Regions from separate parts of the Mesorhizobium sp. L48C026A00 genome, predicted to be linked through region 2. Evidence: predicted binding sites of a transcription regulator. Region 2 holds the regulator's gene; the other holds the start of a gene.

Region 1 (15,973 bases), on a different contig from region 2:
CGGTCAGCATGTTTGCCCGCGCCGGATCGCCGACCAGGCTGGCGATGCGGGCTATATCTGGTCCTTCACGCATAATTCGTCCTTCATCGAAGCATGGGCGTCAGATAACCACTATCCTGCGCTGAGATCAAGGAGATGACGATGACCGCAAGAACCGCTTCCCACACCGTGCCTGTCAGCCGCTTCGGCCGGCGGCCGTCTCCGTTCATGATCTTGCGCCGGGCGCATCTGCGGCTGCTGGCGCGGTGGTATGACCGCCATCTGCAACGCCTCGACCTCGCCGAGATTGACGAGCATCTTTTGCGCGATCTTGGCCTGACGCCACAAGACGTTCGCCGCGAATGCGCGAAATCCTTCTGGCAAGCGTGATCAGCATGGAAAATTGCCTAGCACATAGAACCACAGAAGGTTTCGACACCGCTCGAACTGTCGCCGCAACAAATCAGATTCAGCAAGGAGACAAAAGATGACCATCACCTGCTTCATCCGCTACGAGATCGACCCGTTCGGCAAGGCGGCGTTCGAGGAGTATGCCCGCAACTGGGGCCAGGCGATCCCGCGCTGCGGCGCCGATCTGATCGGCTATTTCGCGCCGCATGAGGGCTCGGCCACGACAGCCTATGCCGCCTATAACATCGACAGCCTGGCGGCTTACGAAGCCTACCGTATCAGGCTCGCCGCCGACCCGGCCGGCAAGGCCAATTACGAGTTCGCCCGGCGTGAAAAATTCATCCTGAAAGAGCATCGGACTTTTTTGAAACTCGCATCCGGGCCGCATGCCTCTCTGGTGAAACTGTGATCGCCGTCATCTTCGAGGTCGAGCCGGCAGCGGGCAAGCGCGACGCTTATCTCGGCCTCGCCGCCGACCTGCGCCCGCTGCTCGACGGCATCGACGGTTTTCTGTCGATCGAGCGCTTCCAGAGCCTTGTCGACCCGAGCCGCATCCTGTCGCTGTCGTTCTGGCGTGACGAGGAAGCGGTGAAAGCCTGGCGCAACACGGAGGAACATAGGCAGGCGCAGAGGGCCGGCCGTGGCGGCATCTTTGCCGACTACCGTCTGCGCATCGCCCACGTCGTGCGCGACTATGGCCTGACCGAACGGGCCGAGGCGCCTGAGGACAGCCGGGCGGCGAACGGGTGAGTGGGGCGGCTCTTCCTTCTCCCCTTGTGGGAGAAGGTGTCGCCGAAGGCGACGGATGAGGGGTGTTCCAGCTTGGCACCGACAGTACTCCGTCCAACACCCCTCTACCGTCTCGGCGCTGCGCGCCGATCCACCGCCCGGGGCGAGTCACGGGCCTCGCCCGCCCTTCGGCCCCGACAAGGGGAGAAGGCAAGAGGGCTGCTAGGCATTCCCGATCAGCACTCCAGCCGCAAACACCAGCGCGCCGCCCAGCACCACCTGGAAGGTGGCGCGCCAGAACGGCGTCTGCATATAACGGTTCTGCACAAAGGCGATCGCCCACAGTTCGAAGAACACCACCACGACCGCGAGAATTGTCGCGGTCCAGAAATACGGAATGAGGTAGGGCAAGGCGTGACCGAGGCCACCCAGCGCCGTCATCACGCCTGTGGTGATGCCGCGTTTCACCGGCGAGCCGCGGCCCGACAGCTTGCCGTCGTCGGAGGCGACCTCGGTGAAGCCCATCGAGATGCCGGCGCCGATTGAGGCGGCAAGCCCGACCAGGAAGGTCTGGAACGTGTCGTGCGTGGCGAACGCGGCGGCGAAGATCGGCGCCAGCGTCGACACCGATCCGTCCATCAGCCCGGCCAGTCCCGGCTGCACATAGGTCAGGATGAACTGGCGCTGCTCGGCCGCTGCTTCCTCGGCTTTCACCGCGCCCGACACATGCTTTTGCTCCAGCCGCTGCGCCAGCGTCTCGTGGCCCTGTTCGGCCACCGCCAGATTGTCGAGCAGCTTTCGCGTCGAGGCGTCGCTGGTGCGTTTCGCCGCTTCGACATAGAACAGGTAGGCCTGACGCTCCATAGACTCGGCCTGTTGGCGCACATGTTCGATGCCGAGCGGCCGGACCAGCCAGTCGGGCTTGCGCTCGTAATAGCCCTTTACGTGCTCGCGCCGGATCAGCGGAATGCGCTCGCCAAAACGCTCGCGGTGAAGCTCGATCAGCGAGTCGCGATGGCCATCCTCCTCCTCCGCCATTTCCTCGAACACTTTGGCCGAATGCGGAAACCTATCCGCCAGCCCGTCGGCATAGGCGCGGTAGATACGCCCGTCATCCTCTTCGGAAGAGATGGCGAGCGCCAGGATCTCTTGCTCCGAGAGCGACTCGAAGGGACGGCGACCAAAATCGAAAACACGGGAAAGCATGAGAAATCCGCCCTAGTTTAGAATTATTCTAAACTAGAGTTTGGTGCACCGTTGGTCAATCGGTTGTAGCCGGAGGTTCAAATTTATGGTTGCGGGAATCCTCCGCCCAGCGCCCTTCATTATTGGCGAATGTTCACCTATATAGTGGGCTTAAGCCAAGCGAAAGGAACCCGGATGCCGGCAAAACAGCCCACCCATGCATTTGACCCGAAACCCGTTCTCGACCTGATCGCCAGCATCGAGGCCGATCTGCAGCGCCTGAAGGGCCTGGTCGAGCAGCAGGTCGAGAAATTCGACCCGGCCAATCCGCACAACAAGGCCCCCGACGGCAAGCTGACCGAGGAGGGCGTCGAATGCTGCTACCGCCTGTTCGACGAGGGCAAGTCGCGCTATTCGGTTGCCCAGCAGATGAAGATATCCTTCGCCGCCGCCACCCATCGCTTCAACACCTGGCGCAAGATGGGCGGCGCCAAACGGCAACGGACGCTTTTGGGGTGAGGAGCGGTCGGCGAGGAGCGCCACTCTCTGCTCGCAATCCACGAATTGTCTCGGTCACATTTTTCCAGTGGTGCGCGGCCTGGTTTTCCGTGCACCATGGGGCGGTTTCATTCTGCAGGACCTCACCATGACCACCCCTCCCGGCATCGCCGATATCCACCGCGCAGCAACGCGATTGTCCGGCCTGATCGTCGAAACGCCGCTGATCGAATCACCGGAACTGAACAAGCGTTTCGACGCCAGGATCCTGTTCAAGCCGGAGACGCTGCAGCGCACCGGCTCGTTCAAGTTCCGCGGCGCCTACAACAAACTGTCGTCGCTGAGCGATGAGCAGCGCAGCCGCGGCGTCGTCGCCTTCTCGTCGGGCAACCACGCGCAAGGCGTCGCCGCGTCGGCGGCGATGTTCGGCGTCAAGGCGGTTATCGCCATGCCCACCGATGCGCCGGCAATGAAGGTCGGCAATGTCAGGAAAATGGGCGCCGAAGTGGTTCCGTTCGACCGGTTTCGCGACGATCGCATGGCGGTGGTTCGCCCGTACATGGAACGGGGCATGGTCCTGGTGCCGCCTTTCGACGACCCGGCCATCATCGCCGGCCAGGGAACGATCGGCCTCGAACTGATGGCGCAGGCGAAAGCACTCGGGGTGAGCCTCGACGCGGTCGTCATCCCCTGCGGCGGCGGCGGCCTGAGCAGCGGCATCTCCATCGCGGTCAAGGACGCCTCGCCGGGCACCGCCGTCTGGGCGGTGGAACCCCAGCATTTCGACGACACCTGTCGTTCGCTGGCCAGAGGTGCTCGGGTTTCGATCGAACCCGGCCACACTTCGATCTGCGACGCGCTCCTCACCGCCGAGCCGGGCGCGATCACCTTCGAGATCAACCGCAGGAATCTCGCCGGCGGCATTGCCGTGTCCGACAGAGCGGCGGCACAGGCCATGCGCGACGCCATGGCCCATCTCAAGCTGGTGGTCGAGCCCGGCGGCTGCGTCGGGCTGGCCGCGCTGTCATCGGGCGAGATCGAGCTATCAGGCAAATGCGTCGCCGTGGTGCTGTCCGGCGGCAATGTCGATTTCGGCACCTATGCGGAGATCATGGCGGCGGCTTAGGTGGCGACCGAACCGGCACCATTCAAAAAAGGCTGACACGAAATGAAACTGCTCTTCAGCCGCAATCCCAATCCTCGCCTCGCGGTCGCCGTGGCACGTTATCTCGACGCAAAGCTCGACTTTGAGTTCGCATCGCCCTTCGCTCCCGGGCAGGCTGAGCGATATCGCCCGCTGAATCCCAATCTTTCATTGCCGATACTCGTAGGCTCGGGAAACAGCCTCTGGGAGGCTGACGCCATAGCCTGCCGGCTTTCACGCGACGCGCATTCGGATCTCTGGCGCACCGGCGACGACGAACCCGAGATGATCCGATGGCTCAGTTGGGGTAAAGAGAGCTTCGCAAGAGCTTGCGACGTCGTGCATTTCGAACGCGGCACCAAGCAGCGCTATGGGATTGGCCCGATCGATCAGCACCGGGTTGAGGAGGGGCTGAGAGACTTTCGCACGGCCGCTGCAACACTTGAGGCCGCGCTTTCCGAGCGAGACTGGCTGGTCGAAAACTCGGTCTCCTATGCCGACTTTCGAATGGCGACGTTTCTGCCTTTCAACGATGTCGCCAGATTGCCGCTCGACGATTATCCTTCGGTCAGTCGTTGGTATCGCCAGCTTGAAGAGATCGACGCCTGGCGCGATCCCTTCAAAGGACTGGATGCGCCTGAATTGCCGCCGGTCCCGGATCAGGCCAGACCGGCATAAAATCTCGATCCGAATGGTCATGCATCCAAGGTGACATCTCGGCCATTGCGTGAGCTATTGAGTTGGATCCTAATCCAGCGTCCGGCGGAACCGCACCAGCGCCACGCCGGCAAACAGCGCCACGAACACGACCAGCCAGCCGATTTCGGTCGCGACCGCCGGCAGGTCGGCGCCCTTCAGCATCACCGCGCGGATGATGCGCAGGAAATGCGTCAGCGGCAGGATCTCGCCGAAGATCTGCGCCCAGCCAGGCATGCCGCGATAGGGGAACATGAAGCCCGACAACAGGATCGACGGCAGGAAGAAGAAGAAGGTGAGCTGCAGTGCCTGCATCTGCGTGCGCGCCATCGTCGAGATGGTGTAGCCGAGCAGCACCAGCGCCAGCACGAAGACCAGAACCGCCGCAAGCAGCAGCGACAACGACCCGGTGAAGGGAACCCCAAACAGCAGCTTGGCCGCCGCCAGCACCACCGCCACTTGCACGGCGCCGACCACCAGATAGGGCAGCACCTTGCCGAGCATGATTTCGAGTGGGCTGGACGGCATCGCCAGAAGGTTTTCCATCGTGCCGCGCTCGGTCTCGCGCGTCAGTGCGATCGAGGTCATCATCACCATCGTCATCTGCAGGATGACGCCGAGCAGGCCGGGCACGATGTTGTATTGCGAGATGCCTTCCGGATTGTAGCGTCGGTGCACAACGACTTCGAGCTGGCCTCGGGCAGCTTCGGCGGCCGTCTCCTGCATGCCGCGCGCCCTGAGCAGCGCCTGGTTGGCAACGGTGCCGAGCGTCGAAATGGCCCCGCTGGCGACTGCCGGGTCGGTCGCATCAGCCTCGATCAGGATTTGCGGCTGGTCGCCGCGCTCGACTCGCCGGGCAAAGTCGGCGGGAATGGTGACGACAAAGGCGACGTCGCCACGCGCCATCAGGAATTCCGCCTCGGCGGCATTTTGCGCGACATGGTCGAAGCGGTAGTAGCCGGTGGTCTGCAGCGCCGAAACCATGGCTCGCGTATAGGGATCGCTGCTCATCGCCACCAGGGCGGCCGGCAGGCTCTTTGGATCGTTGTTGATGGCATAGCCAAACAGCACCAGCTGCATTAGCGGCACGCCCAGCATCATGGCGAAGGTGATGCGGTCGCGCCGCATCTGGATGAACTCCTTGATCAGCAGCGCGCCGAGCCTGGCGAAGGAAAAGACGCTGTTTATCCCGTTTTTCATCCCATATTGTCCTTCGAGCCGGACATGAACTGGATGAACACATCCTCCAGGCTGGTCTCGCCCGGCGTCACCGTGACGCCCTTGTGGTCTTTCTCGACATCGGCGAGCGCAGCCTGAAGCGCCGTCTTGTCGGAGCCGACGACGTGCAGCGTCGCGCCAAACGGCGCCACCTGGTCGACACCGGACCGGCCGCTGAGTGCGGCAGCGACCTGGTCGAGGCGCGGACCCTGCACAACGAAGGTCGTCAGCCCGGCATTCCTGACCACCTCGTCGACCGTGCCGGTGGCCAGCATCCTGCCGTAGGAGATGTAGCCGATGCGATGGCAGCGCTCGGCCTCGTCCATATAGTGGGTGGAGACCAGCACGGTCAGCCCGCCGCTGGCCAGCCGATGGATCTCGTCCCAGAATTCACGCCGCGCCTTCGGATCGACGCCCGCCGTCGGCTCGTCGAGCAGCAGCAATCTGGGCTTGTGCATGATGCAGGCGGCCAGCGCCAGCCGCTGCTTCCAGCCACCGGACAGCGTGCCGGCCAACTGGTCCTTGCGCGAGGTGAGGCCAAGATCCGCCAGCGTCCTGGCGACATGCTCGTTGAGCGGCTTCAACCCATAGAGCCGCGCTACGAATTCCAGGTTTTCGGCGATGGTCAAATCCTCGTAGAACGAGAATTTCTGGGTCATATAGCCGACTTCGCGCTTGATCCTCAGACTGTCGGTGCGGATGTCGAAGCCGAGCACCGTGCCTTCGCCCTCATCCGGCGTCAGCAGGCCGCACATGATGCGGATGGTCGTCGTCTTGCCAGAGCCGTTGGGGCCGAGGAAGCCGACGATCTCGCCCTCGGCCACCGTCATCGTCACATGGTCGACGACGGTCTTGTCACCAAAACGCTTGACCAGGCCGTGGACGTCGATGACGTTCATTTGCCGATATCCGCCAGTTCGACATCAACGATCTGCCCCGGTTGCAGCGCGCCGGCGTCGCCCTCCGGCCGCGCCTCGACCAGATAGACCAGCTTCTGCCGGGTCTCGAGCGAGTAGATCACCGGCGGCGTGAATTCCGGGTCCGGCGACACGTAGCTGACGCGAGCCTTCACGTCCGGCCCGCAGCCGTCGCAATGGACGTTGAGCAGCGTGCCGACTTCCACCGACGAGAACGCGCTTTCCGGCACATAGACGCTGAGCTTCACCGCGCCGTCCGGCAGAATCGAAATGACCGGCGCGGTCGGCCCGGCGGTGTCGCCGGGATAGCGGATCACATCGTTGATGCGGCCGGGCGAAGGCGCCGCCAGCACACGCTTCGACAGCCGCCAGCGCGCCTGCTCCAGCGCCGATTGCGCCTGCCTGACCTGATTGTCGGCGGCCTTGATCGTCTCGGGCCGCGCCGGCAGGCCTCCGACAGCGAGATTGGCTTCCGCCTGGCCGAGCTGCGCGTTGGCAGTTTCCAGCGACGCCGAAGCCGTATCATAATCGGCCTGGGTGCCGGTGCCGCGTTTGAACAAATCGCTGGCGCGGGTGTATCTGCGTTTGGCGTCGGCGGCTTGCGCCTTGGCCATGTCGACCTGCGCCTTGAGCACCTCAATCTCTTCCGGCCGCTTGCCGACCTGCAGGTCGGCAAGTTGCGCCTGGGCCTGGGCAAGGGCCGCCTCGGCTTGCGCGACGGCTATTTTTGCGTCGGCGCTTTCCAGCGTCACCACTGGCGTGCCCGGCGCGACGCGATCGCCGCGCTTGACCGAAATCGTCTCGACCTGCGCCACCTCGATCGGCGCGAGCAGCACATAGTCGCCCTCGACATAGCCGACGGCGAGCGGCGCCGCCGGTGCGCAGGTGCTGAAAAGCAGGGCGGCGAGCGGCACAGAGCAGAGGAAACTCATGATCTACGATCCTTCCGGTCGGTTAAGTGACGCCGAGCCAAAATCGCGCCGAGATTATCCGTCACTGCCGCCGCGATCTTGGTGGCCTCGGCGTCGCCGATCGCGCGCCAGCCCATGCGGCGCATCACCGCCTCGCGGCCGATGCGGAAATAGACGACCTGGCCGATCAGCGTGAAAACGGTGAGTCGGGTAGCCTCGCTTTCGGCCGCCTCGCCCGTCGCCTGCTCCCAGATCAGGCAGAGCCGGCGATGCGTCGGCTCGAACACGCCGTCATAGATGCGGTCGAGTGCCGCCGTCGGATGCGACAGCTCACGCAGGACAAACTGCACGATCTCGCCGGCCTCCGGCCTTGCCACGATGAAAGCCACCATCCGCTCCAGCGCGGTGAACAGTTGTGCCCGCGCCGCTTCGGCGTCGCCCGTTTCTGGTTCGCCCGTTTCTGATTCGCTTGAGCCCTGCAGATTGCCGATCGCCTGGCCGGCAATGGTCTGGATCGTGTCGACGATATAGTCGGCCGCAGCGGTGCGAAGCCCTTCCTTGCCGCCGAAATGATAGGCGATCGAGCCGATATTGGCCCTGGCCTCAGCCGCGATCTCGCGCGTCGAGGTGCCGTCAAAACCCTGGCGTCCGAACAGCTTCAGCGCTGCGCGAACAAGTGCCGCGCGCGTCATCTCGGCGGGGGATGCCTCGCGGCGCGGAATTTTGGCGTTTGTCGGTTTGCCCATGATCCGCAGTTTAATCAATCGAATGATTAAAGTCAAGCCTTGCCGATCTCCACCTGTCGATCTCCACCTTGCCATCTCCATCCGCACGCGCTTTAGTGTGGAGCCATGGTCAAGGAAATCGAGCGCAAGTTCCTCGTCTCCGGCGATGGCTGGCGGGATCTGATCGAAGCGGACATCCGCATTCGCCAGTTCTATCTCGTTGCCGCGCCCGACCGCTCGGTCCGCGTGCGTATCAGCGACGGCGCCTCGGCAAAGCTGACGCTCAAATTCGGCAGCAAGGCCCGCGAACGCGACGAATTCGAATATCCGATCCTTCTGGCGGATGCGGAAGAGATGCTGGCCTTCGCAATCGGTCGTGTCATCGAGAAGACACGCCACCATGTTAGGCATCGCGGCCATCTCTATGAAGTCGATGTCTTCGGCGGGATGCTCAGCGGTCTGGTGGTCGCCGAGCTTGAGACGCCGCAGGACGTGCAGGGCGAAATGCTGCCAGATTGGCTCGGCCGCGAAGTCACCGGCGAGCACAGGTTCTACAACGCGTCGCTCGCCCTCGAGGGGATTCCGGAGATCGCCGCATGAGCTATCGCATCGATCCGCGCCTGCCGTTGACCGGCGAGGTCAGGCGCATCCTCGCTGAGGAGATCGGCAAGGCGCTCGTCCATCTGGACGCGGCGCATGACAGGCCGGAGCAGGCGCTGCACAAATGCCGCAGGCGGCTGAAGAAGGTGCGTGCCTTGCTGCGCCTGGTCCGTCCCGGAGACGAAACATTTTGCAGTACCGAGAACCAATGGTACCGAGAGGTGGCTGCCCTGCTTGCCGGCCCGCGCGAGGCGACCGCGCTGGTTGAAACCATCGACCGGCTGGCAAAAAACTTTCCCGAGCAAAGCGCCGGCGGCGGTCTCGATGCCGTTCGCGACACGCTGGTGGCGCGCCAGCACCAATTGCATGGTGGAGTTGGCCTCGGCGCCGCGATAGCTGCCGCGACTGCCGCTTGCGAGGATGGCATCAGCCGCATCGATACTCTGGTCTTGCCCGACCAGCCCGAACAGGCCGCCGATGTGCTTGCCGAAGGCGCCCGCATCACTCTGCGTCGCGCCAGAAAGGCGCTGGACAAGGCGGGCTCCCGCGGTGATGCCGACGATTTCCATGATCTGCGCAAGGCGGCAAAGACTCACGGCATGCATCTGTCGCTGCTTGGAAGGCTGTGGCCGACGCCGATCAAGGCACGGCGCAAGGCGGTCGACGAACTTGGCGAAAAGCTGGGCGAACTGCATGATGTGTTCGTCTTGCGCACGCTTCTCGAGGCCCACGACCGGCCGCTCGGCTCTCCCCAGGAAACGCGACTGCTGAGCAAGCTGTTGAAGCGCTCGGAGAAAAGCCTGAAAAAGACCTGTCTTGCGGCGGCAGCCGATCTGTTCGGCGACAGGCCCAGGCGCTCGACAAAAAAACTCGCGCGCAAGGCGCGCACCGATCTGGCCGCCGCGCCGCACGAAGACGCCAGCGCGCCCGGCGCCGCTGCCTGACGCGGTGCTTGCGTCCGTCCGACATCGCTGACGATGAGGAGAGGGTTAGACCTCTCCCGGCGCGGCATTCTTCAACTGCGCTCGCGCGTCCCTGATCGAGGCGGCGTATGTCACCAGCGGCCGTTTGACGCCGTGGTTGATCAGCATGCGGCGTGTCTGCGGCGACGCGCCTGATATGATGAAGCGCACGCCGGCGCGCCTCGCCTTGTGGGCAGCGCTCTCGATGACGTTGGCCGCCGTTGAATCGAAGAATGGCACGGCCGAGCAGTCGAGGATGAAGTTCTTGCGCTGGTCGGCGATGCGGTCCAGCACCGTGGCGACGGTCGAGGCGGCGCCGAAGAAGAAGGCGCCGGAAATCCGGTAGACGACGGTGTCGGCATCGCTGGCCTCGCTGGAATCGTATGCGCTGGCGGCGCCGGTTCTGTCGGCGACATCGTCCTGCACCAGTCCCTGATCCGGCTCAACCGCAATGCTCTTGGCCATGCGGTCGATGAACAGGATCGAGCCCAGCGCGAAGCCGACGACGATGCCTTCGGTGAGATCACGGAAGATGACGATCAGGAAAGTCGCCATCAGCACCAGCGCGTCGCCGCGCGAGGCACGCAGCAGCGTGGCAAAGGCCTGCTTCTCGAACATGTTCCAGCACACCACCGCCAGCACGCCGGCAAGGGCTGCAAGCGGGATGTAGCTGGCCAGCGGCGCCGCCACCAGCATCAGGGCAAGCAGGAGGGCCGAGTGGATCATGCCCGAGACCGGTCCATGCGCGCCGGCTCGCACATTGGTCGCGGTGCGGGCTAGGGTGCCGGTGGTGCAGATGCCGCCGAACAGGGCGGACGCGATGTTGGCGAAGCCTTGCGCCACGAGTTCGCAGTTGGAGCGGTGCCGCCTTCCTGTCATGCCGTCGGCGACCACCGCCGACAGCAGCGATTCGATCGCGCCGAGCAGCGCAAAGGCTAGGGCGTCCGGCAGGACGTCGATCATCCTGCCGAAGCTGATCGGCGGAAAGGCCGGCATTTGCAGGCTGCGCGGGATACCGCCGAAGCGCGTGCCGATCGTTTCGGCAGGCAGAGAAAACAGCGCCACGACAAGCGACGCCAGACCGATGGCGATCAGCATGGCGGGCCATTTCGGCCGCCACCGTTTCATCAGGGCAATGGCGACGATGGTCAGCAGAGCGACGAAGGTGGCGGCGAGATTGATCGTGCCGGCCGCCTCGCCGATCGCCATCAGCTTCGGCACCAGCGGTCCAGGTTCTTTGCCGGCGAGTTTTAGCCCGAACAGCTCGACGATCTGGCCGGAGAAGATGATGATGGCGATGCCGGCGGTGAAGCCGACGGTCACCGGATAAGGAATGAATTTGATGTAGGTGCCAAGCCTGAGGTAGCCGATGACGAGCAGCAAGACGCCGGCCATCATCGTCGCCAGCAGCAACCCGTCGACGCCGACCCGTGCCACGGTTGCCGCCATCAGCACGATAAAGGCGCCCGCCGGCCCGCCGATCTGGAAACGGCTGCCGCCCAGAGCCGAGACGAGGAAACCGCCAATGATGGAAGTGTAGAGCCCGCGCTCCGGAGACACGCCCGATGCGATCGCGATCGCCATCGACAGCGGCAGCGCCACGATGGCCACGGTCAGTCCGGCGATGGCATCGGCCTTGAAGTGCTCTGATGTGTAGCCTTCGCGCAGCACCGTCGCCAGCTTCGGCGTGAACAGTTCGGAAAATGTCGGCTGCGCCGGTTGATGAATTGCCCGCTGGGTTCGATGCATGGACTGCCTTCCGCTCCTGATGCATGCCAAAAAGTGCACAGCGGCCACGCATAAAACCAAGCAGGCGGCGGGATCGTCGGCAGGACTGTCGGCGGTCGCCGTCGCGACTCTATTTCGGCTCAGCCTGGCGGGTTCTGCGGCACGACCGGCTTGAGGCGCACCCCCCTGCCGCCGCGCTCGCTGGCCTGGTTCTCGCCGATCAGCTCCACGCCGGCCCGGTCGAGGGCCTGGATGACCTTCATCAGCGTATCGACCACGCCCCTGACCACGCCGTCGCTCGCTTCCATGCGCTGAATGGTTGGAAGCGAAACCCCGGCGCGCTCGGCGAGCGTCTTCTGATCGATGCCGGCCAGAGCCCTTGCGGCGCGCATCTGCGCGGCAGTGATCATCGGCTAAAAACCCCCGTCTGAGTCTGCATTCCATGTATAATACCATTATTGTGATGGTTCAAGCATCATCATGCGCATGTCAGACGTGTGCACACCAGGCCGTTTGCATCTTGGCGAGCCTGCGCGCCCGCTGGGCCAGCACGCCCCAGCCGCCGCAACTTAGAGGAGAATTGGCGCAGCGTCGTTCGGAACGGGCGGTTCAGGCGCCGGCGGTCTGCCCGCGCCATCGCTGGAAGGCCCATGCGACCAGCCAGCACAGCATCGCCCAGGCGAAGCCGGCGCACCAGCCGGCCAGCACGTCCGATGGCCAATGAACGCCGAGATAGACGCGGCTGATGCCGACGAGCAGTGCTGTCAGCACGGCAAGTGCCAGCACATAGATCTTGGTCGTTCGCCCAGGCAGGAAACGCGACGCCATGCTGCCCAGCGTCAAATATGTCACCGCCGACAGCATCGCATGGCCGCTTGGAAACGAAAGCGTCGCCACGTCGGCGAGATGCGAGACCAGGTCGGGGCGCGGCCGATCGATTCCGAGCTTCAGCGTGCTCGACAGGGCCTGCCCGCCCGCCACCGCGACGAAGACCAGAAACGCTGCTCCCGGCTTGTGGATCAGCAGCAGATAGACGATCACCGCCACTGTGATCAGCCCGAGCACGATGGCGCTGCCGAGGCTGGTAATGTCGCGCATCGCCCCTTCCAGCCATGGCGGTCCGATCGGATTGTCGGGCTGGCCCGCTTCACGGAAGGCGAGCATGATTTCCGTGTCGAAGGCGTGCGGCGTGGTGTCCCGCGCCACCTCCATCAGTTCCTCGAACCCCCACAGCCCGCCGGCGATGACCAGACCGGACAAAAGCACCGGGAATTCGATCCAGTTGAGCAGCTTGCTTGCAGTATTCTTCATCGACCCAATCGTCCTACAGCGCCGCGCGTCCTTTTGGACGCGCACAGGACGCTGTAGCACTTTGATTTGGCGCATGATCCCCAGCGAAAATCGTTTCCGATTTTCGGGGTCATGCGCAACTACAGTTTTTGCAGATAGGGTCCGAGCGTGATCAGCGCCACCGCTGCGACGGCGAGCACGATGCCGGTCGCCTGCAACGAATTGACGCGCTCGCCGAAGAACACCAGTGCCACCACGTTCACCGACACCAGTTGGATCACCGCCGACAGGCTGAACGACACCGACATGCCGAATTCACGGATCAGCCTCAGCATGATCAGATTGCCCGCTGAATAGAGCGCCAGAGTCAGAAGAATCTTGCCGAGGCTCGGCGCCAGCCCCCATTGCTTGGCCGCCGTCGCCGCCAGCAGGAAGATCACTGTCGAAATGCCGAGCTGCCCCAGTCCCCAGAAACTCACTTTTTTGTTCCTCCCGACGCCGTGCTTGCGCGCCTGCCGCAGATCTTGTTTCGGAAGCGTCGGTCGCGGTCAAGCGGCCTGATCAAAGACATGAAATCGGGCTGGAAATTGGTCGGCAACGTCATCAAACTGTGATCTGCTGGCGATACGCGGTCAGTCAAGCAACACGCTCCAGCCATCCTAAAGAGCCAGAGGCACGCCCCCATGACTGAACATCGCCCCGACGCCCATTTCCGCACCAGCCTGCTCGAGGAAAACGATGGGCCAGGAAACAATCCCACTGACAACCAGACGATGGGCGAAATCATCGCCGCGCGATTCTCGCGCCGTGGTTTTCTGCAGGGATCGCTCGCGGCAACCGCCATCGCCGCCACCGTCAGCCCGCTCGCGCTGATCCTCGCCGACGATGCCCGCGCCGGCGGCGGCTCGGTCTTCAGTTTCGACGAGGTCGAGGCAGGCGTCGACGACAAGCACCATGTCGCTGCCGGCTACGACGCCGACGTGCTGTTGCGCTGGGGCGATCCGCTGTTTGCCGATTCGCCGGAATTCGATCCGACAAAACAGTCGGCGCAGGCCCAGGAAAGACAGTTTGGCTACAATAACGACTATGTCGGCTATATCCCGATCGACGGCTCGGCCGAGCATGGCCTGCTGGTGGTCAACCACGAATACACCAATCCGCATCTGATGTTCCCGGGCCTTGTCACCATCGTCGATGGGGAGGCCAAGCAGGCGCCGCTGAGCAAGGAACAGGTCGACGTCGAGATGGCCGCGCATGGCGGCACCATCGTCGAGATCCGCAAGGCATCAGGCAAATGGCAGGTGGTGCGCGACGGCAAGCTCAACCGCCGCATCACCGCCAACACCGAGATGGCACTGTCCGGCCCCGTCGCCGGCCACGACCGCGTCAAGACCAGTGCCGATCCGACCGGCACGAAGGTCATCGGCACTGTCAACAATTGTGCCGGCGGCGTCACGCCCTGGGGCACCTACGTCATGGCCGAGGAAAACATACACGGCTATTTCTCGGGCGAGCTGCCGGAAGGCCACAAGGAAGCCACCAACTACAAGCGCCTGGGTATTCCCGAAGGCGCCTATGAATGGGCTGCGCATTACGATCGCTTCGACATCGGCAAGGAGGCGAACGAGCCGAATCGCTTCGGCTGGATTGTTGAGGTCGACGTCAACGATCCGACCTCGGTGCCGAGGAAGCGCACTGCCATGGGCCGCTTCAAGCATGAGGGCGCTGAATCGATCGTCGCCAAGGATGGCCGTGTCGTTTTCTATCTCGGCGACGACGAACGCTTCGACTATGTCTATAAATTCGTCACGGCCGGCAAGTTCAACGCCGAGGACCGCGCCGCCAACATGGATCTCCTCGACGACGGCACGCTCTACGTCGCCAAATTCGCCGAAGACGGGTCGATCGAATGGCTGCCCATCGTCTTCGGCCAGGGCCCGCTGACGGCGGAGAACGGCTTTGCCAGCCAGGCCGACGTGCTGATCGAGACGCGCCGTGCCGCCGATCTGCTCGGTGCCACCAAGATGGATCGCCCCGAGGACATCCAGCCCAATCCGACGACTGGCAAGGTCTACGTCATGCTGACCAACAATTCGAAGCGCAAGACGGACCAGGTCGACGCCGCCAATCCGCGCGCCGAAAACGCCTTCGGCCATATCATCGAGATCGTCGAGGACGGTGGCGATTTCACTGCCGCCAAGGGCAAGTGGGAAGTGCTGTTGAAATGCGGCGATCCCTCAGTGGCCGAAGTTGGCGCCACCTTCTCGACCGCAACCACCGCCAATGGCTGGTTCGGCATGCCGGATAATTGCGCCATCGATTCGGCCGGCCGGCTTTGGGTCTCGACCGATGGCCAGGGCCCGAAGGCCACCGGCCGCACCGATGGCCTGTGGGCGGTCGACACCGAAGGCGAGGCGCGGGCGACCTCGAAACTGTTCTTCCGCGTGCCGATCGGCGCCGAAATGTGCGGCCCGCTATTCACGCCCGACGACCAGACCGCCTTCGTCGCGGTTCAGCATCCGGCCGATGGCGGCGAAGACTGGGAGGCTTTTGGCCGTCCCTCTTACTACGAGGACCCGTCGACCCGCTGGCCTGACTTCAAGCCCGATATGCCGGTGCGGCCGTCGGTCGTCGCCATCACCAAACAGGGCGGTGGCAAGATCGCGGTCTGAATCGCCGCAAGGCGCTAGCAGCGCCAAGGAAGGATTTCGTCGATACGAAATCCTTCCTTTTCCTGATGCGCGGGAATGCGCCTGATGGGCTCATTCGGCGCGCTGAACCACGGCCACGTTCATCATGCTTCTCAACCTGAAGCCAATGGACTCGTATAATCCTATGGCCGTGGTGTTGCTGGCATAGGCGTGGAGATAGGGAACTTCGCCGCGCGCCGCTATCCGGTTTGCCACGAACAGCGACAGCAGCCTGCCCAGGCCACCGCCTCGAAATTCCGGATGTGAGCACACCCCGCTAAGTTCGGTAT
Region 2 (15,973 bases):
GGGCGGGAGCAGCGACCGCCGGCAAGAAGCAGGGTCAGATTTACCCCAACGGACCTGCTTCGGCGATGGCACGGCCATGACCTCCTTGGCCGCATGCAACGCGCTTCCGCCCGGATTTTCTTTTTCGGCGCCAGTTGTTCGCCTGTCCAGGCAAATGCCGGCCGCAATTCGCGCAAGCTGCTGATTCCAGCGGCAAACCACGGCCGTACCGGCGAGACCCGCGGCCCTTCCTTTTGACAGGGCTGTGCGGCGGTTACCGGGCTGACATCAAACTGTCATGTGACTGTAATAATCGGGGGCTATGGCCTCAGCGGGCGCCGAAGGAATGGCGCCGAGAGACCATTTTTCCGAACAGGAGCAGGCCACATGAAAAAATTCCTCCTTACGGCGTCGGCCGCGGCGCTTGCGCTCGCCGCGTCGGCTGGTTATGCCGCCGCGCGCGACCAGATTCAAATCGTCGGTTCGTCCACAGTGTTCCCCTTCACGACGGCTGTCGCTGAAAAGCTCGGCCAGAGCGGAAAGATCAAGACCCCGGTCGTCGAGTCGACTGGCACCGGCGGCGGCATGAAGCTGTTTTGCCAGGGCGTCGGCGAAAACACCGCCGACTTCACCAATGCCTCGCGCGCCATCAAGGATAGCGAGCTTAAAACCTGCAAAGCAAACGGCGTGACGCCGGTCGAGATCAAGGTCGGCTTCGACGGCATCGTACTGGCCAACTCGAAGGCAGGGACTGTCGTCGATCTGACCAAGGAACAGGTTTTCAAGGCGCTCGCCAAGAACGTCGCTGTTGACGGCAAGGTCGTCCCCAACCCCTACAAGAACTGGTCGGATGTCGATGCATCGCTTCCCGCGACAAAAATCGAGGTGCTTGGCCCGCCGCCGACTTCCGGCACGCGCGATGCATTCGTCGAGCTCGTCATGGATGCGGCCTGCCAGGAAGAAGTGAAGGCGGCTAATGAAAAGGGCTGCGGCGAGATCCGCGAAGACGGCGCTTTTGTCGAGGCCGGCGAAAACGACAATCTGATCGTCCAGAAGCTGGAAGCCAACCCCAACGCCTTCGGCGTCTTTGGCTTCTCGTTCCTTGACCAGAACGCCGACAAGCTGCAGGGCCACAAGGTCGATGGCGTCGAGCCGACTTTCGAGAACATCGCATCCGGCGATTACGGCGTTTCCCGCTCGCTCTTTGTCTATGCCAAAAAAGAGCATGTCGGCGTCATCCCCGGCATGCAGGAGTTCATCGCCGAGTACACCTCGGAGGCTGCATGGGGTCCTGATGGTTATCTGGCCGACAAGGGCCTGATCCCGCTGCCGGACGCCGAGCGCGCCAAGTCGGCCGAAAACGCCAAGGCCCTGAAGGGCATGGGCTCCTGATGTTTCGGGGGTCCGAGCGTACCGCTCTGACCCCTCATATCCTAAAGCACAAAGCGCGGGACCATAGGTCCCGTGCTTTGAGCCGGTGAATGACCGGCGGTCGAGGGGACGTCCCGAATCATGGTCGGTTATCTCGTTGTTCTTCTGGTGGTTCTGGCCGCTGCTGCCTATTGGCTCGGCCGGACCCGCGCCATTGCCAGCGTCAATGGCAACGTCGCGCGACTGCATTCGCTGCCTGGCCAGCATGGCATGTTTCTGGCGCTTTTTGCTGCCGGTCCCGCGCTGCTTGCGATCGTGTTGTGGTCGCTGGTGACGCCAGGAATTGAATCGTCGATCGTTACCGACCGCTTCTCCTCCGAGTTGTCGGGAATGGGCGTCCCGCAGGTCGAAGCTTTCATCCGCGACGCTCGCGCGATGGCCTTTGGCGGGCTTGTCGGCTTTGCCGATCCAACGAAAGAGGCGGCCGCCGCGCTCTACAAATCGGTCCATGCGACCAGCACCTGGATCATCTGGACCGTCGCGCTCGTGCTTTCCGCGTCCGGATTTTACTGGGCCTATTCACGCATCGCACAGGCCTACCGGGCGCGCCACGTGGTCGAGCGCGTTCTTCGCGCATTCTTGATCGCCTGTTCGGTGGTCGCGATCCTGACGACGATCGGCATCGTCCTGTCGCTGATCTTCGAGTCGCTGCGGTTCTTCCAACAGGTGCCGTTCTACAAGTTCCTGTTCGGCACGCATTGGTCGCCGCAGAGCGCCTTCACCGGCGCGGGAGCGGAGGCCGGGGCGGTCAACGAGGACATTTTTGGCATGGTGCCGCTCTTTGCCGGCACGTTGCTCATCACCTTCATCGCCATGCTGGTGGCTGCGCCTATCGGGCTGATGGCTGCGATCTACCTTTCGGATTACGCCTCCAAAAGCGTCCGCGCGGTCGCAAAGCCGGTTCTGGAAATCCTCGCCGGCATTCCGACCGTCGTCTACGGCTTCTTCGCCGCGCTGACGGTTGCGCCCTACTTCCGCGGTATCGGCGAAAGCCTGGGCCTCAACGTCGCGTCTGAATCCGCGCTCGCCGCAGGCGTGGTCATGGGTATCATGATCATTCCCTTCGTTTCCTCGCTTTCCGACGATGTGATCAACGCCGTTCCGCAATCCCTGAGAGACGGTTCCGCGGGCCTCGGCGCGACCAAGTCGGAAACCATCCGCAAGGTGGTCCTTCCCGCTGCCCTTCCGGGCATCGTTTCGGCGATGCTGCTTGCCGTCAGCCGCGCAATCGGCGAAACGATGATCGTAGTCATGGCGGCGGGGCTGGCGGCAAACCTCACGGCAAATCCGCTCGAAGCGGTCACCACCGTGACCGTGCAGATCGTGACACTGCTTGTGGGCGACCAGGAGTTCGACAGCGCCAAGACGCTTGCAGCCTTCGCACTCGGCCTGGTGCTGTTCTGCATCACGCTTACCCTCAACATCGTCGCTTTGCGCGTCGTCCAGAAATACCGAGAGCAATATGACTGATGCGATCTCGTCATTCGGCGGCGTCGGACGGCCGGTCAGCGTTCATACCGACGATGCCGCGAAGGCGCGGCTGAAGGGCCGCTACCGCACGGAAAAATGGTTCAAATGGCTCGGCGCCGCAGCTGTCGCGTTGGCCGGCTTGTTCCTTGTGCTGCTCCTGTCGACGATCGTCACGCAGGCGATTCCGGCGCTGCGGCAGAACTATGTGACGCTGCCGATCGATCTTTCAGCGGCCAAGGTCGACCCGGCGAAACTCGACGAAGTGAACTACGACGCCATCGCTCAGGAAGCGCTTACGGCAAAATTTCCGGATGTGAAGAGCCGCCAGGACAAGCGCCTTCTGCGCGGGCTGATTTCCACCGGCACAGGCGTGTTCCTGCGCAAGGATATTGCGGCTGATCCGGGGATGCTCGGAGGAACGGTGGACTATGCGGTTCCAGTTGACGATTTTGCCGACCTCTATCTCAAGGGTTTGCTTGCCGACGTCGGTTCGGACGAAGCGATTTCGACAAGCGTCACGCCTTCGGAAACCAGCGGCGACATCGATCTGACCTTCGGCGACGATGCCATGCTGGCGCTGGCGCGCGGCCATGGTGCGACCGAGGGCGAAAACGGCATGTTTACGCTGACGAGCGGCGCGTCGTCGCTGCTGGTCGCGTTCAATGGCGGCACGGTCAAGCTGACCTCGCTGTCGTCTGCGGCCAACGGCACGGTGATCGCAAAAGGCACGGTGATCGAGGCGCTGGACAGCACGGCGCCCGCCGCGAGCGGCCAGGCATTCCTGCGCGTCATCGAGACGCCGGAAGCATCGCGAAAGATTTCGGACAAGGTGATCGTCTGGCTCGACACGCTGAAGAGCGCCGGCCTGATCGAAAGCCGGTTCAACTCGATCTTCTTCTTCACCGGCGCAAGCCGCGAGCCGGAATTGGCTGGTGTCTGGGGCGCGGTCGTCGGATCGTTCCTGACCATGATCGTAACCCTCGCAATCGCCTTCCCGATCGGCGTTTCAGCGGCGATCTATCTTGAGGAATTTGCGCCCAAGAACCGGCTGACGACGATGATCGAAGTGAATATCAACAATCTGGCGGCGGTGCCTTCGATCGTCTTCGGCCTGCTTGGACTTGCCGTATTCCTGAATTTCTTCGGCATGCCGCGCTCAGCCCCGGTGGTCGGCGGCATGGTGCTGGCGCTGATGACCCTGCCGATCATCATTATCGCCTCGCGCGCTTCGCTGCGCGCCGTGCCGCCTTCGATCCGCGAGGCGGCGCTTGGCATCGGAGCGTCCAAGGTCCAGACCGTATTCCATCACGTCCTGCCACTGGCGATGCCGGGCATCATGACCGGCACCATCCTCGGAATGGCGCATGCGCTCGGCGAAACCGCGCCGTTGCTGATGATCGGCATGGTCGCCTTCATCGTCGACATTCCCGGCGGCTTCACCGATCCCGCGACGATCCTGCCGGTGCAGATTTTCATGTGGGCGGATTTCCCGGAAGCGGGATTCCAGCAGAAGACTTCGGCGGCGATTTTGATTTTGCTGGTGTTTTTGGTCATCATGAACGCCATCGCGGTGATACTGCGCAGGCGCTTCGAGCGGCGCTGGTAAGGAGTAGAGGATATGAACATCATGACGGAAGCCGGCGTCGAGCAGAAACTGAGCAGCGCAACCAACGCCCCTTCGATCAAGATGAAGGGCGAAAAGGTCTCTGTTCACTACGGCGAGAAGCGAGCTCTGTTCGACGTCGATCTCGATGTCCGCGAGCATCAGGTGACGGCGTTGATCGGGCCATCGGGCTGCGGCAAGTCGACGTTCCTGCGTTGCCTGAACCGAATGAACGACACCATCGATATCGCGCGGGTGAGCGGCAAGATCACGCTCGACGGCGAGGACGTCTACGATCCGAAAATCGATGTCGTCGAGCTGCGAGCTCGCGTCGGCATGGTATTCCAGAAGCCGAATCCGTTTCCGAAGTCGATCTACGAAAACGTCGCCTACGGTCCGCGCATCCACGGCCTGGCCAGGAGCAAGGCTGAGTTGGACGGCATCGTCGAATCGAGCCTGAAGAAGGCCGGCCTGTTCAACGAGGTCAAGGATCGCCTGCTCGAGTCGGGTACCGGACTGTCCGGCGGACAGCAGCAGCGCCTGTGCATCGCGCGCGCCATCGCGGTGTCGCCGGAAGTGATCCTGATGGACGAGCCCTGTTCGGCGCTCGATCCGATCGCCACCGCCCGCGTCGAGGAACTGATCGACGAACTGCGCCAGAACTATACGATCGTCATCGTCACCCATTCGATGCAGCAGGCGGCGCGCGTGTCGCAACGCACGGCGATGTTCCATCTCGGCTATCTGGTCGAGGAGGGCGCGACCGACAAGATGTTCACCAACCCCGACGACAAGCGCACCCAGGACTACATCACCGGCCGGTTCGGCTGAGCGGTCCGGCGAATTTCGAACACGAGGACAGCACCATGGGTGAACACACCGTCGCATCTTTCGACGAGGAACTGGAGCACATCGACCGGCTGATCCGCGACATGGACGAGCTCGCCGCCGCAATGGTCGCGGCCTCGATCCGCGCGTTGCTTGCGTCGGACAATGCGATGGCGCAGCGCGTCGTCTCGGACGACGCCATCATGGATGCGAGGCAGCGCGAACTCGATGACAGCGCCATCACGCTGATCGCCAAGCGGCAGCCGATGGCGCAGGATCTGCGCGCCGTGGTTGGCGCAATCCGCATGGCGGGCGATCTCGAGCGCATCGGCGATCTGGCCAAGAACATAGCCAAGCGGGTCAGCGCAGTCGGGCAGAGCGCGACGCCGCGTAATCTGTCGCACGGTATCGACGCGATGGCGGACCTCGTTCTTGTGCAGCTGCGCGGCGTGGTCGAGCACTATGTGTCGCGCGATGCCGGCGCGTTGAAGGAACTGCGCGCCGACGACCAGAAGATCGACGTGAAATACACGGCGGTTTTTCGCGAGCTCCTGACCTACATGATGGAGGATCCGCGCAACATCACCGCCTGCACGCACCTTCTGTTCTGCGCCAAGAATCTCGAGCGTATCGGCGATCACGTCACCAACATCGCCGAAAACGCCTACTTTGTCGTGACCGGGCAGCAATTGCCGGCGGATCGCCCGAAGCTCGACGAAACGACGATGTCGGCGCCGGCGACATGACAGGAGTGACCGGCCGATGATCGCGCCGCGCATCATGGTGGTGGAGGATGAAGAGCCGCTGGGCGTCCTCCTCCGTTACAATCTTGAATCCGAAGGCTATCAGGTCGAGGTGGTGACGCGCGGCGACGAGGCCGAAATCCGGCTGCAGGAAAACGTGCCCGATCTTTTGGTGCTCGACTGGATGGTGCCGGCGGTTTCCGGCATCGAGCTTTGCCGGCGCCTTCGGGTGCGCCCCGAAACCGAGCGGCTGCCGATCATCATGCTGACCGCGCGCGGCGAGGAGAGCGACCGGGTGCGCGGCCTTTCGACCGGGGCCGACGACTATCTGGTCAAGCCGTTCTCGACACCGGAATTCATGGCCAGGGTCAAGGCGCTGCTGCGCCGCGCCAAGCCGGAAGTGCTGTCCAGCGTGCTCAAGGTCGGCGACATCATGCTCGATCGTGAATCGCACCGGGTATATCGCAAGAAGAGCGAGATCCGGCTCGGGCCGACCGAATTCCGGCTGCTCGAATTCATGATGCGCCACCCCGGCCGGGTCTTCTCGCGCAGTCAGTTGCTCGACAATGTCTGGGGCGAGACGATCTACATCGACGAGCGCACGGTGGACGTCCATGTCGGCCGGTTGCGCAAGGCGGTCAACAATGGTCGCATGCCCGATGTCATCCGCACCATCCGCGGCGCGGGCTATGCTATCAGGGAAGACTAGGGGATGTGCTGATATTCAGGTGATGCCGGCCTGCGAACGGCTGATACCTGCGCTTACCTACAGCGCCGCGCGCCCTGTTGGGCACGCAAAGCACGCTGTAGAACTTTGATTTTGCGCACGACCTTTCCGAAATCGACCTCGATTTCGGGGTCATGCGCGGGCTCACGTACCCAAAAGTACGCTCCGCTCCGGTTCTCGGAACCCACCATTCTCGACTCGGCCTGACCTGAATCTCAACACACCCCAAGTCGCGACCCGGGAATCCTTCAAGCCACGTTCTTTCCGACCGAGCCGGCTCGTGCCTGGATGCTCGGCGCGAAAATCTCCTGATCGACGAAGCTTAGCGCCCGCATGGCGCAGCCTTCGCGGATCAGCGGCAGCTCGTTCGGCTCGGTGTCGAAGGAAATCGAACCCGAATGCTGGCCGCCGGCGGTCTGGGCGATAGCCTCGCGCAACGCCGGCTCAATCAGGTCGAAGGCGGCAGCGCTGGCGCCGACCATGGCCACCGGCGCCGGATCGATCAGCGCAAACAGGCTGCCGAGCCCGAAGCCGAGCGCCTCGCCGGCCTTGCGGTAGGCTTCCCGCTCCGGTCCGTCCATCTCGCGCGCCCGGGCCGCCAAGGCCCGCATGTCGGCGTCGCTGACATCGGCGACCGGCTCGGCGTTCTCGCTCAACAGCCTTGCGTTGCGCCAGATGGCGTAGTTGCCGGCATAAGCCTCGATGCAGCCGCGCCGCCCGCAGCGGCAAAGCGCGCCGCCCGGCCGATGGATCATGTGGCCGAATTCGCCGCCTGAGGAGTGGGTGCCGGTGAACAGCTCGCCCTTCAGCACCAGCCCCATACCGATGCCGTGCGAGAGCAGGATGGCGATGAAATCGTCGCGGTAGCGATCCGGGTGGCGCCAGCGCAGCGCCACGGCCATCATGTTGCAGTCGTTCTCCATGATGGCCGGGATGCCGAACTCGCGTTCCAGAATGTCGGCGAAGGCGATGTTCGTCTGCGGCGTGATCGGCGACCACAACATGGCGCGCGCGTGGGAATCGGTGATGCCCTGGATCGCCAGCGCGATGCGGGCGACGCTTTGGACATCGAGGTCGGGATCTTCGAGCCGGCGCCGGACGATGGCGACACATTCGTCGATCAGCGCGTCACGCGACATGGTCAGCGTGTCCAGCCGGCGCTGTTCCTCGGCGACCACTTGTCCGGCATAATCGATGACGGCGACCGACAGGAAATTCAGCGACAACACGACGGCCAACACCGCAGCGGCTTGCGGATTGAGGCTGAGGCCGACCTGCGGCCGGCCGCGTTTCAGCGAAACCGTCTCGCTCGCCTTGCTCTCGGCCAGGATGCCTTCCTGGATCAGGTCGGCAGAGATCGCCGATATGGTCGAATGGCTGAGGCCGGTGGTCGCGGCGATCTCGGTCCGCGACGGCTGGCCTGCCCGGCGCACGGCCGAAATCACCATCGCCCGGTTGCGCCGGCGCAGATCGTCATGACGGATTCCCACCGACATTTTTTGTTTCCTCCTCATTGCCGCGGCCGCTCATGAATCGGAAGCCGTCGGTATGTCGGACAAATACTGGCAGAAGCAGAAGGGGCTGTCATTATTTATTCCGAGCCTCGAAAAAAAGCCCGACAGGACATCAGAATTGGTGTTGACAGTGCTTCGGCGTTGGACCAGTATTTTTTCGAGGCTCGAAAAAATAGAGCCTTTGTGCCGGCCTTCGGGCCAGTTGGTCGCGCCCTACGCGGCGCAGGGAGGAATATCATGAAGAGATTCGCAGCCGCCATTCTGGCGGGGGTCGCCATGTCGCTGACGCTCGCGTCGGTCGCGCAGGCCAAGGACAAGGTCATTGGCGTTTCGTGGTCGAACTTCCAGGAAGAGCGTTGGAAGACCGACGAAGCCGCCATGAAAGCGGCGATCGAGGCCGCCGGCGACAAGTATATTTCCGCTGACGCACAGTCCAATCCCGGCAAGCAGCTGACCGACGTCGAAAGCCTGATCTCGCAGGGCGCCAACGCGCTGATCATCCTTGCGCAGGATGCCTCGGCCATCGGTCCGGCGGTGCAGAAGGCGCTGGACGAAGGCATTCCGGTCGTCGGCTATGACCGGCTGATCGAGAACAAGGACGTCTTCTATCTGACCTTCGACAACCAGGAAGTCGGCCGCATGCAGGCCCGCGAAGTGTTCAAGGTGGCGCCGGAAGGCAATTACGTCTTCATCAAGGGCTCGGGCGCCGACCCTAATGCCGATTTCCTGTTCGCCGGCTCCATGGAAGTGCTCAAGGATGCCATCGACAGCGGCAAGATCAAGAATGTCGGCGAGGCTTATACGGACGGCTGGCTTCCCGCCAACGCCCAGAAGAACATGGAACAGTTCCTGACCGCCAACGACAACAAGGTCGATGCGGTGGTTGCCGCCAATGACGGCACCGCCGGTGGCGTCGTCGCGGCGCTGACGGCGCAAGGCCTGGCCGGATCCGTCCCGGTTTCGGGCCAGGACGGCGACCATGCCGCGCTGAACCGTATCGCGCTCGGCACACAGACCGTATCGGTGTGGAAAGACGCGCGCGAGCTCGGCAAGAACGCCGCCGAGATCGCCTCGCAGCTGGCCGACGGCAAGCCGATGACAGACATTGCCGGTGTCAAGGATTTCACCACGCCGGGCGGCAATGTCGTCAAGTCGCTGTTCCTGACGCCGATTGCCATCACCAGGGACAATCTCAACGTCGTCATCGACGCCGGCTGGATCAAGCAGGAAGAGGTCTGCGCCGGCGTGGCGGCGGGCACCGTCCCGGTCTGCAACTGATCCGCCTTCGCCAAAAAACCTGAAACGCCGCGGCTTCACGCCGCGGCGTTTTTTTCAAAAGAGTTGTTTTTCCGCGTCTCGCGGGTAATTTCTAAGCTGCTTCCGGCATCCGCGGCAGACGGCAACGGTGGGAGGACATCATGACCGACACGATTTCCAACACGCCGGTTGCTGACCGGGCGCGTGAATCCGAGCTCAGCCCCTTCGGCCGCTTCCTCAAGGCAACCGAGCTCGACATACGCATGCTCGGCATGGTCGGCGCGCTGCTGATCATCTGGGTTGGAATCCACATCCTGTCGGGTGGGCTTTTCCTCACGCCGCGCAATCTCTGGAACCTGTCGGTGCAAACTTCCTCGGTCGCGATCATGGCGACCGGCATGGTGCTGGTCATCGTGATGCGCAACATCGATCTTTCGGTCGGCTCCGTCGAAGGCGTCATCGGCATGGTGATGGGCGTTGCGCAGGCAGAATTCCTCATCCGCGTCATGGGATTCCAGCTTGGAAATCCCTGGATATGGGTCATCGCACTGGCTGCCGGCGTGGTGCTCGGCCTCATGATCGGCGCGCTTCAGGGCTTCATCATCGCCTATCTCGAGGTTCCGGCCTTCATCGTGACGCTGGGCGGCCTGCTGATCTGGCGCGGCATGGCGTGGCTGATGACGAGCGGGCGCACCGTCGCGCCGCTCGATGCCACGTTCCAGCTCATGGGTGGCGGGCCGCGTGGCTCGATCGGGGCGACCGCGAGCTGGATCGTCGGCATTCTCGCCTGTGTGGCCGTCGCCTTGATGCTGCTCAACGGCCGGTCGCAGCGCAAGCGCTTCAAGTTTCCGTTGCGCCCGGTCTGGGCGGAGAGCCTGCTTGGTGTTGTCGCCTGCGCCGCCATCCTCGGCGCCGTCTGGATCGCCAATTCCTACCCCTGGCCGATCGGCATCGTTCGCCAATACGCCCAGCGGAACGGCATCACCATCCCCGAAGGCGGGCTGTTCATCGCCCATGGCATCGCGATACCGGTGCTGATCGCGGTCGCAGTCGGCATCGTCATGACCTTCATCACCCGGCGCACCCGTTTCGGCCGCTACGTCTTTGCCATCGGCGGCAACCCGGAAGCGGCGGAACTCGCCGGCATCAACACGCGCTGGGTGACCATGAAAGTGTTCATGATCATGGGCGTTCTGGCCGCGATCAGCGCGGCAATTGCTTCGGCCCGCCTCAATGCGGCGACCAATGCGCTGGGCACGCTGGACGAACTCTTGGTGATCGCAGCAGCCGTCATCGGCGGCACGTCGCTGGCCGGCGGCTCCGGCACTGTGCTCGGCGCCATGCTGGGCGCGCTTCTGATGCAGTCGCTGCAGTCCGGCATGGTATTGCTCGGCATCGATTCGCCGCTTCAGAGCGTCGTCGTCGGCGCCGTGCTGGTCGTCGCCGTCTGGCTCGACACAGTCTACCGCAAGCGGGTCTGAGCATGATCCCGAGCCGAAGGTCCGCGTCAGCGAAAAGTGGACATCCGTTTCGGTCCAACATCATGCTCGGCAAAACCATGGAAAGGGACGATCATGGCTGACACGACTGCTCCCACGCCACTGATCGACATGCGCAACATCTCGATTGCCTTCGGCGGCATTCACGCCGTCGACGATGCGTCGATCGACCTTTTCCCGGGCGAGGTCGTGGCGCTGCTCGGCCACAACGGTGCGGGAAAGTCGACGCTGATCAAGATCCTGTCCGGCGCCTACAAGCGCGATTCGGGCCAAATCTTCGTCAATGGCGAGGAGGCTTCGATCGCCAATCCGCGCGACGCCAAGAAATACGGCATCGAGACGATCTACCAGACGCTGGCGCTCGCCGACAATGTCGACGCCGCCGCCAACCTGTTCCTCGGCCGCGAGCTGATGACCGGCTGGGGCACGCTCGACGATGGCGCCATGGAGGCCGAGGCGCGCAAGGTGATGGGCAGGCTCAATCCCCGCTTCCAGCGATTCAAGGAGCCGGTGGTCAAGCTTTCGGGCGGCCAGCGGCAGTCGGTGGCGATCGCGCGGGCCATCCTGTTCAACGCCCGCATCCTGATCATGGATGAGCCGACGGCGGCGCTGGGACCGCAGGAAACGGCGCAGGTCGGCGAACTGGTCATGCAGCTCAAGGCCGACGGCATCGGCATCTTCCTGATCAGCCATGACATCCACGATGTCTTCGAGCTTGCCGACCGCGTCTGCGTCATGAAGAATGGCCGGGTCGTTGGAACGGCGCGCACCGGCGACGTCACCCAGGACGAGGTGCTCGGCATGATCATTCTGGGCAAGTGCCCGCCCGGCGCCATTCCGGGACCAGGCGCGCTGAAGATCGCCGCCTGAAGCGTCAAATACCTGTCATGTGATATGCCAGCCGTCATGATGGTTTGGCCGCGCCATTGTGTTGCCACGGGGAGTTGCCCATAAGATGGGAAACCATGGGTCGCAGCAGCAATTTGAAGAAGTTCTTCCCGATCGTCGCGTTCATTGCCGTCGCGCTGATCAGCCTGACAATGGCGGGATTCGCCTATTTCGCCACCCAGGAAGCGGCGCGCATCAAATTCGAGGCGACGGCGGACGACGCCCTCAACCGGATCGATAGCCGCATCGACCTGCATCTGTCACTGCTGCGATCGACACATGCGCTGTTCGAGGCTCGCAATGGTGACATTTCGCGGGGCGAGTTCAAGGCGTTCTTCGATGCGCTGGGTATCAACGACAATTTCGCTGGCCTGCGCGGCATCGGCTTTCTCCGGCTGGTGAGAGCCGGCGACGAGGCAGCGGTCGAGCGTGCCATCCTGCACGACTATGGCGTCAGCGATGCGATCTATCCGGCCACGACGACGCTGCCATGGCGTGCGCCCATCACGCTGTTCGAGCCGCTGGACCCTTCCAATCAATCCGGGATCGGCTACGACATGTTCACCGAACCGGTGCGGCGCGAGGCGATCGAAAGGGCGATGGCCGACAACCAGCAGCACGCGAGCGGGCGCGTGCAGCTAGGCCAGGAAACAGGTGCTGCGCAGACCTTCACCGGCTTCCTGGTCTTCGTGCGGCTCAACATCGAAACCGCGGCGGACGGCATCGATGCGTCCAGATCCTCGACAACAGGCTTGCTTTATGCGGCGTTCCGCGCCCGCGACCTGTTCCAGACCGCGCTCAGCCGGACGCCGCTGCTGCCGGTCAACATCGAAATCTATGACGGCAAGGTGGATGCCGACCATCTTTTGTTCCAGTCGGAAACGCCGCCGGCGTCGGGCTTCGGCGACAGGTTACTGGTTTCTCGCGAACTCACCATCGCCGGACGTCCATGGACCGTCCTGTTCAGGCCGACAAGCGCCTTCTCGCAACCGTCCTCGCGCGCCATTCCGGTGATGCTCGGCCTGTTCGGGCTGCTGCTCGCGGGCACCATCGCGCTGGTGGCCCGCTATCAGGAGCGGGCCTATGACGCGGTCTCGCTGCTTCATGAGACGACGGAAAAAAGCCTGCTCGAAAAAGACCTGATGCTGCAGGAGATGAAGCACCGCATCAAGAACTCGATCACGCGGGTGCTGGCGATTGCGCGCCAGACGGCGTCGCACGCCACCGACGTCCACGAGTTCTCGTCCTCTTTTTCGGCTCGGCTGCAAGCGATGGCGGCGTCCCAGGACATGCTGACGCGCTCGCGCTGGCAGAAGGCCGATCTTGGCGATCTCTTGCGCATCGAGCTTGGCCAGGTGTTCGGCAAGGAGCTTCCCGACGGGATATTGTCGGGGCCAGAGGTGTTGCTCGACGAGACGACGACGCAAGCGCTCGGCCTGACCTTTCACGAACTGGCGACGAACGCGCTAAAATATGGCGAAACCGGCAATTCGGCCATTACCAGGAACGGCGACTGGTCGCTCAAGGTCGACTGGTCGGTCGAAGGCCACAGGAGCGACCGAACGCTGGTTCTCAACTGGCGCGAAGCCGGCAAGAAGAAGCTCGAACCACCGGTCAAAACAGGTTTTGGCACCAAGCTGATCGATCTGAACGTGACGCGCGAATTGCGCGGTACGATCAATCGCGATTTTCACGATAGCGGGCTAAGCGTGGAAATCAGGATCCCGCTGTCGGACTGAAACACTGCCGCAAACCGACCGATTTCAAAGGCGCCCAAATGCAGCGCCCCAAATACAGCGTGCCAAATACAGCGTCCCAAAATACAGCGTCCAAGTAAACAGAGACCGGCTCGTCCGGTCTCCGCTTCCAATGCCTCTTGCGTTTGAAACGGATCAGCAGCGCGCCGTAAACAGACGTCCACGGTTGTCGCGGTACTGGCAATAGCCATTGCGCAGGTTGCGCACCAGCAGGCCGGTACCGGCACCGATGGCTGCGCCCACCAGCGCACCCTTGCCGCCGTCAATCAGGCCGCCGGCCAGAGCGCCGACACCGGCGCCGATGCCGACATCCTGTTCGGTGGTGCTGCAACCGCTGACCGCGATTGCGGCAACCATGGCAATAATCATCTTCCGCATAGGGTCACTCCTCGCCTTTGTCCTCACTTGTAGCTCCGCCCGTCATTTATCACGCGAAAAAGTGTTTTGCCCTGCTCGATTTCATTGTTGGCTAAGAGAATCTTTTTCGGGGCGCGCGCCGCTCGAGGCAAGCTCGAGGTCGGAAATCTCCACGGAAGCGTCGAGGGTGCCGTCCGGGCGTACGTTCCAGACGATCCGGTCGTAGTCATCCTCAAGTGCCGGATCGACGGAAAGGCATTTGGCAATGATGCGCGGAGCCTGACCCTGCACATCGCCCATGGCAAACGGACGCGCCGCGGTGCACTCCTGAGCGGTTTCGAAAACGCTCACCGATACGGGCAGTTCGCGGCACTCGGTCATCGTGTTCGAACAGCCGATGACCAGCAGCACGGCAGCGATATGTTCCATGGCGACGGTCCTCCCGCCATAGAACGGGCCACATCCGCCAAAGTTCCGGCGATACAGGCCCGCGCGACCATGGAGAACAGGCCGACATCAGGCAAGCACGAGCCGCCGGCCGCTTTGCGTCCGACGCTTTGCTTAAAATTGTTATCGCAAAACCACTGCACACCCTTGGTTCAGGCCCGAGGGGCCTGCTTCTGCGCGAATGCATCAGACCAACTGGAACGCGGCGGCCAGGACGACCACTGCAGCTAGCCCGATTGCGGCGAGGCCGGGAATCGGCAGGGAATCACGGGGCGACCGCATTGCGGATGCTTCGATATCCTGAAACCCGCTCATCGAAACGCGTGCGGCCTGTTCCAGCCTGTTGATGTCGGCAACCGTCAAAGCCATTTCTCCTGTAGTGCGCAGCAAACTACGATCGAAAACGTCGTGCGGAGTGGTGCCTGAGAAAAACAGCATCGAACCTTATGGTGAACAGATGGTTAAAGCCGGCGCGGCTGGTATCAATCCCCACCCCTCTTGGCCCCAACCCCCCTCGGCCACCTCTCTTGGGCTCGGCTGTTGCCCGTTCAATCCGTCTCGAAATTGCTGCGAGGAACGACGAGATGGTACTCGAGACGATCCCCGCTGATTTCAAGTTTCGCCGTGCCGTTCAACGATGCAGGCACGACGCGCTCGAGCGCGACGCTGCCAAAGCGCTTCTCGCTGGGCTGATTGTCATTGGCTCCGATGGCCTCGGCCCATGTCAGCGACAGCGCGGTCTCGCCAGCGGCAGCGGCCGTCAGATCGGCCGTCACCTCGACGAAGCCGTCGGCTCGCGACAGAGCGCCGTAGCTGACAGAATTGACGGCAAGCTCGTGCATGGCCAAGCCGATATGCAGGGCCGCATTGGGATTGAGGTATGGGTTTGCACCGCGAAAACGCAGGCTGCGCACAGGGTCGGCGCCATAGCGGCCGACCTGGCCGGACACCAGTTCGCGCAGTGCCGCTCCCCGCCAGTTGGACGAGGTCACCAGGTCCTGGGATGAGGCAAGCGACTGCAGCCGGCCGCGAAAGCGCGTCAGGAAATCACTGAGCGTGTCCGAATAACGGCTGGTCTGGGTGGCGATGCTCTGGATGATCGCCAAAAGGTTCTTCGAACGGTGGCTGACCTCGCGCAGCAGCGTCTTCAGGGTTTGCTCGCGACGTTTCTGCTCGGTCGTTTCGACCATGGTGGTGACGACGCCCTGCACGGCACCGCCGTCGTCATGATCCGCGTCCACCCATATTTGGAACCAGCGGACGCCATCGTCGGCCGGAATGCTGAACTCAAGATGTTCCGGATTGCCGGATGCGACGACCTTGCGTTTGGCCGCGCCGATGCGCTCCTCCTGCGCAAGCGGCAGGATGCCGATGCCGTCGCCCGTGTCGGAACCCCCCGTGTCGGAAACCCCCGTGCCGGAAATCCCCGTGTCGGCAATCCAGGGCGGGCGCATGTTGCGGGCCCAGACGGTT

What was found. The regulator PhoB, encoded in region 2, activates phosphate uptake and scavenging genes when phosphate is short. The targets are predictions, from matches to a motif close to TGTCATNNANCTGTCAT.
Region 1: the regulator PhoB is predicted to act here: its motif matches at 13,592-13,608, upstream of X738_RS68140 (PhoX family protein).

What each region holds. Positions count from the first base shown of each region.
Region 1 is NZ_AYWU01000019.1:9,153-25,125, forward strand. It holds gene X738_RS68050 (ArsR/SmtB family transcription factor) at 1-73, opposite strand, end outside; gene X738_RS68055 (DUF1127 domain-containing protein) at 142-369, shown strand; gene X738_RS68060 (NIPSNAP family protein) at 467-799, shown strand; gene X738_RS68065 (antibiotic biosynthesis monooxygenase family protein) at 796-1,140, shown strand; gene mbfA (iron exporter MbfA) at 1,342-2,325, opposite strand; gene X738_RS68075 (hypothetical protein) at 2,500-2,823, shown strand; gene X738_RS68080 (threonine ammonia-lyase) at 2,951-3,928, shown strand; gene X738_RS68085 (glutathione S-transferase family protein) at 3,971-4,624, shown strand; gene X738_RS68090 (ABC transporter permease) at 4,694-5,830, opposite strand; gene X738_RS68095 (ABC transporter ATP-binding protein) at 5,839-6,759, opposite strand; gene X738_RS68100 (HlyD family secretion protein) at 6,756-7,709, opposite strand; gene X738_RS68105 (CerR family C-terminal domain-containing protein) at 7,706-8,434, opposite strand; gene X738_RS68110 (CYTH domain-containing protein) at 8,540-9,013, shown strand; gene X738_RS68115 (CHAD domain-containing protein) at 9,010-9,957, shown strand; gene X738_RS68120 (SulP family inorganic anion transporter) at 10,003-11,724, opposite strand; gene X738_RS68125 (helix-turn-helix domain-containing protein) at 11,844-12,113, opposite strand; gene X738_RS68130 (phosphatase PAP2 family protein) at 12,313-13,014, opposite strand; gene X738_RS68135 (hypothetical protein) at 13,134-13,472, opposite strand; gene X738_RS68140 (PhoX family protein) at 13,677-15,665, shown strand; gene X738_RS68145 (GNAT family N-acetyltransferase) at 15,756-15,973, opposite strand, start outside.
Region 2 is NZ_AYWU01000002.1:82,413-98,385, forward strand. It holds gene X738_RS47495 (PstS family phosphate ABC transporter substrate-binding protein) at 367-1,371, shown strand; gene pstC (phosphate ABC transporter permease subunit PstC) at 1,492-2,880, shown strand; gene pstA (phosphate ABC transporter permease PstA) at 2,873-4,486, shown strand; gene pstB (phosphate ABC transporter ATP-binding protein PstB) at 4,499-5,314, shown strand; gene phoU (phosphate signaling complex protein PhoU) at 5,350-6,057, shown strand; gene phoB (phosphate regulon transcriptional regulator PhoB) at 6,074-6,763, shown strand; gene X738_RS47525 (ROK family protein) at 7,030-8,277, opposite strand; gene xylF (D-xylose ABC transporter substrate-binding protein) at 8,533-9,573, shown strand; gene X738_RS47540 (sugar ABC transporter permease) at 9,714-11,033, shown strand; gene X738_RS47545 (ATP-binding cassette domain-containing protein) at 11,127-11,921, shown strand; gene X738_RS47550 (CHASE domain-containing protein) at 12,035-13,678, shown strand; gene X738_RS47555 (YMGG-like glycine zipper-containing protein) at 13,832-14,074, opposite strand; gene X738_RS47560 (hypothetical protein) at 14,156-14,482, opposite strand; gene X738_RS85880 (hypothetical protein) at 14,687-14,938, opposite strand; gene X738_RS47570 (sensor histidine kinase) at 15,049-15,973, opposite strand, start outside.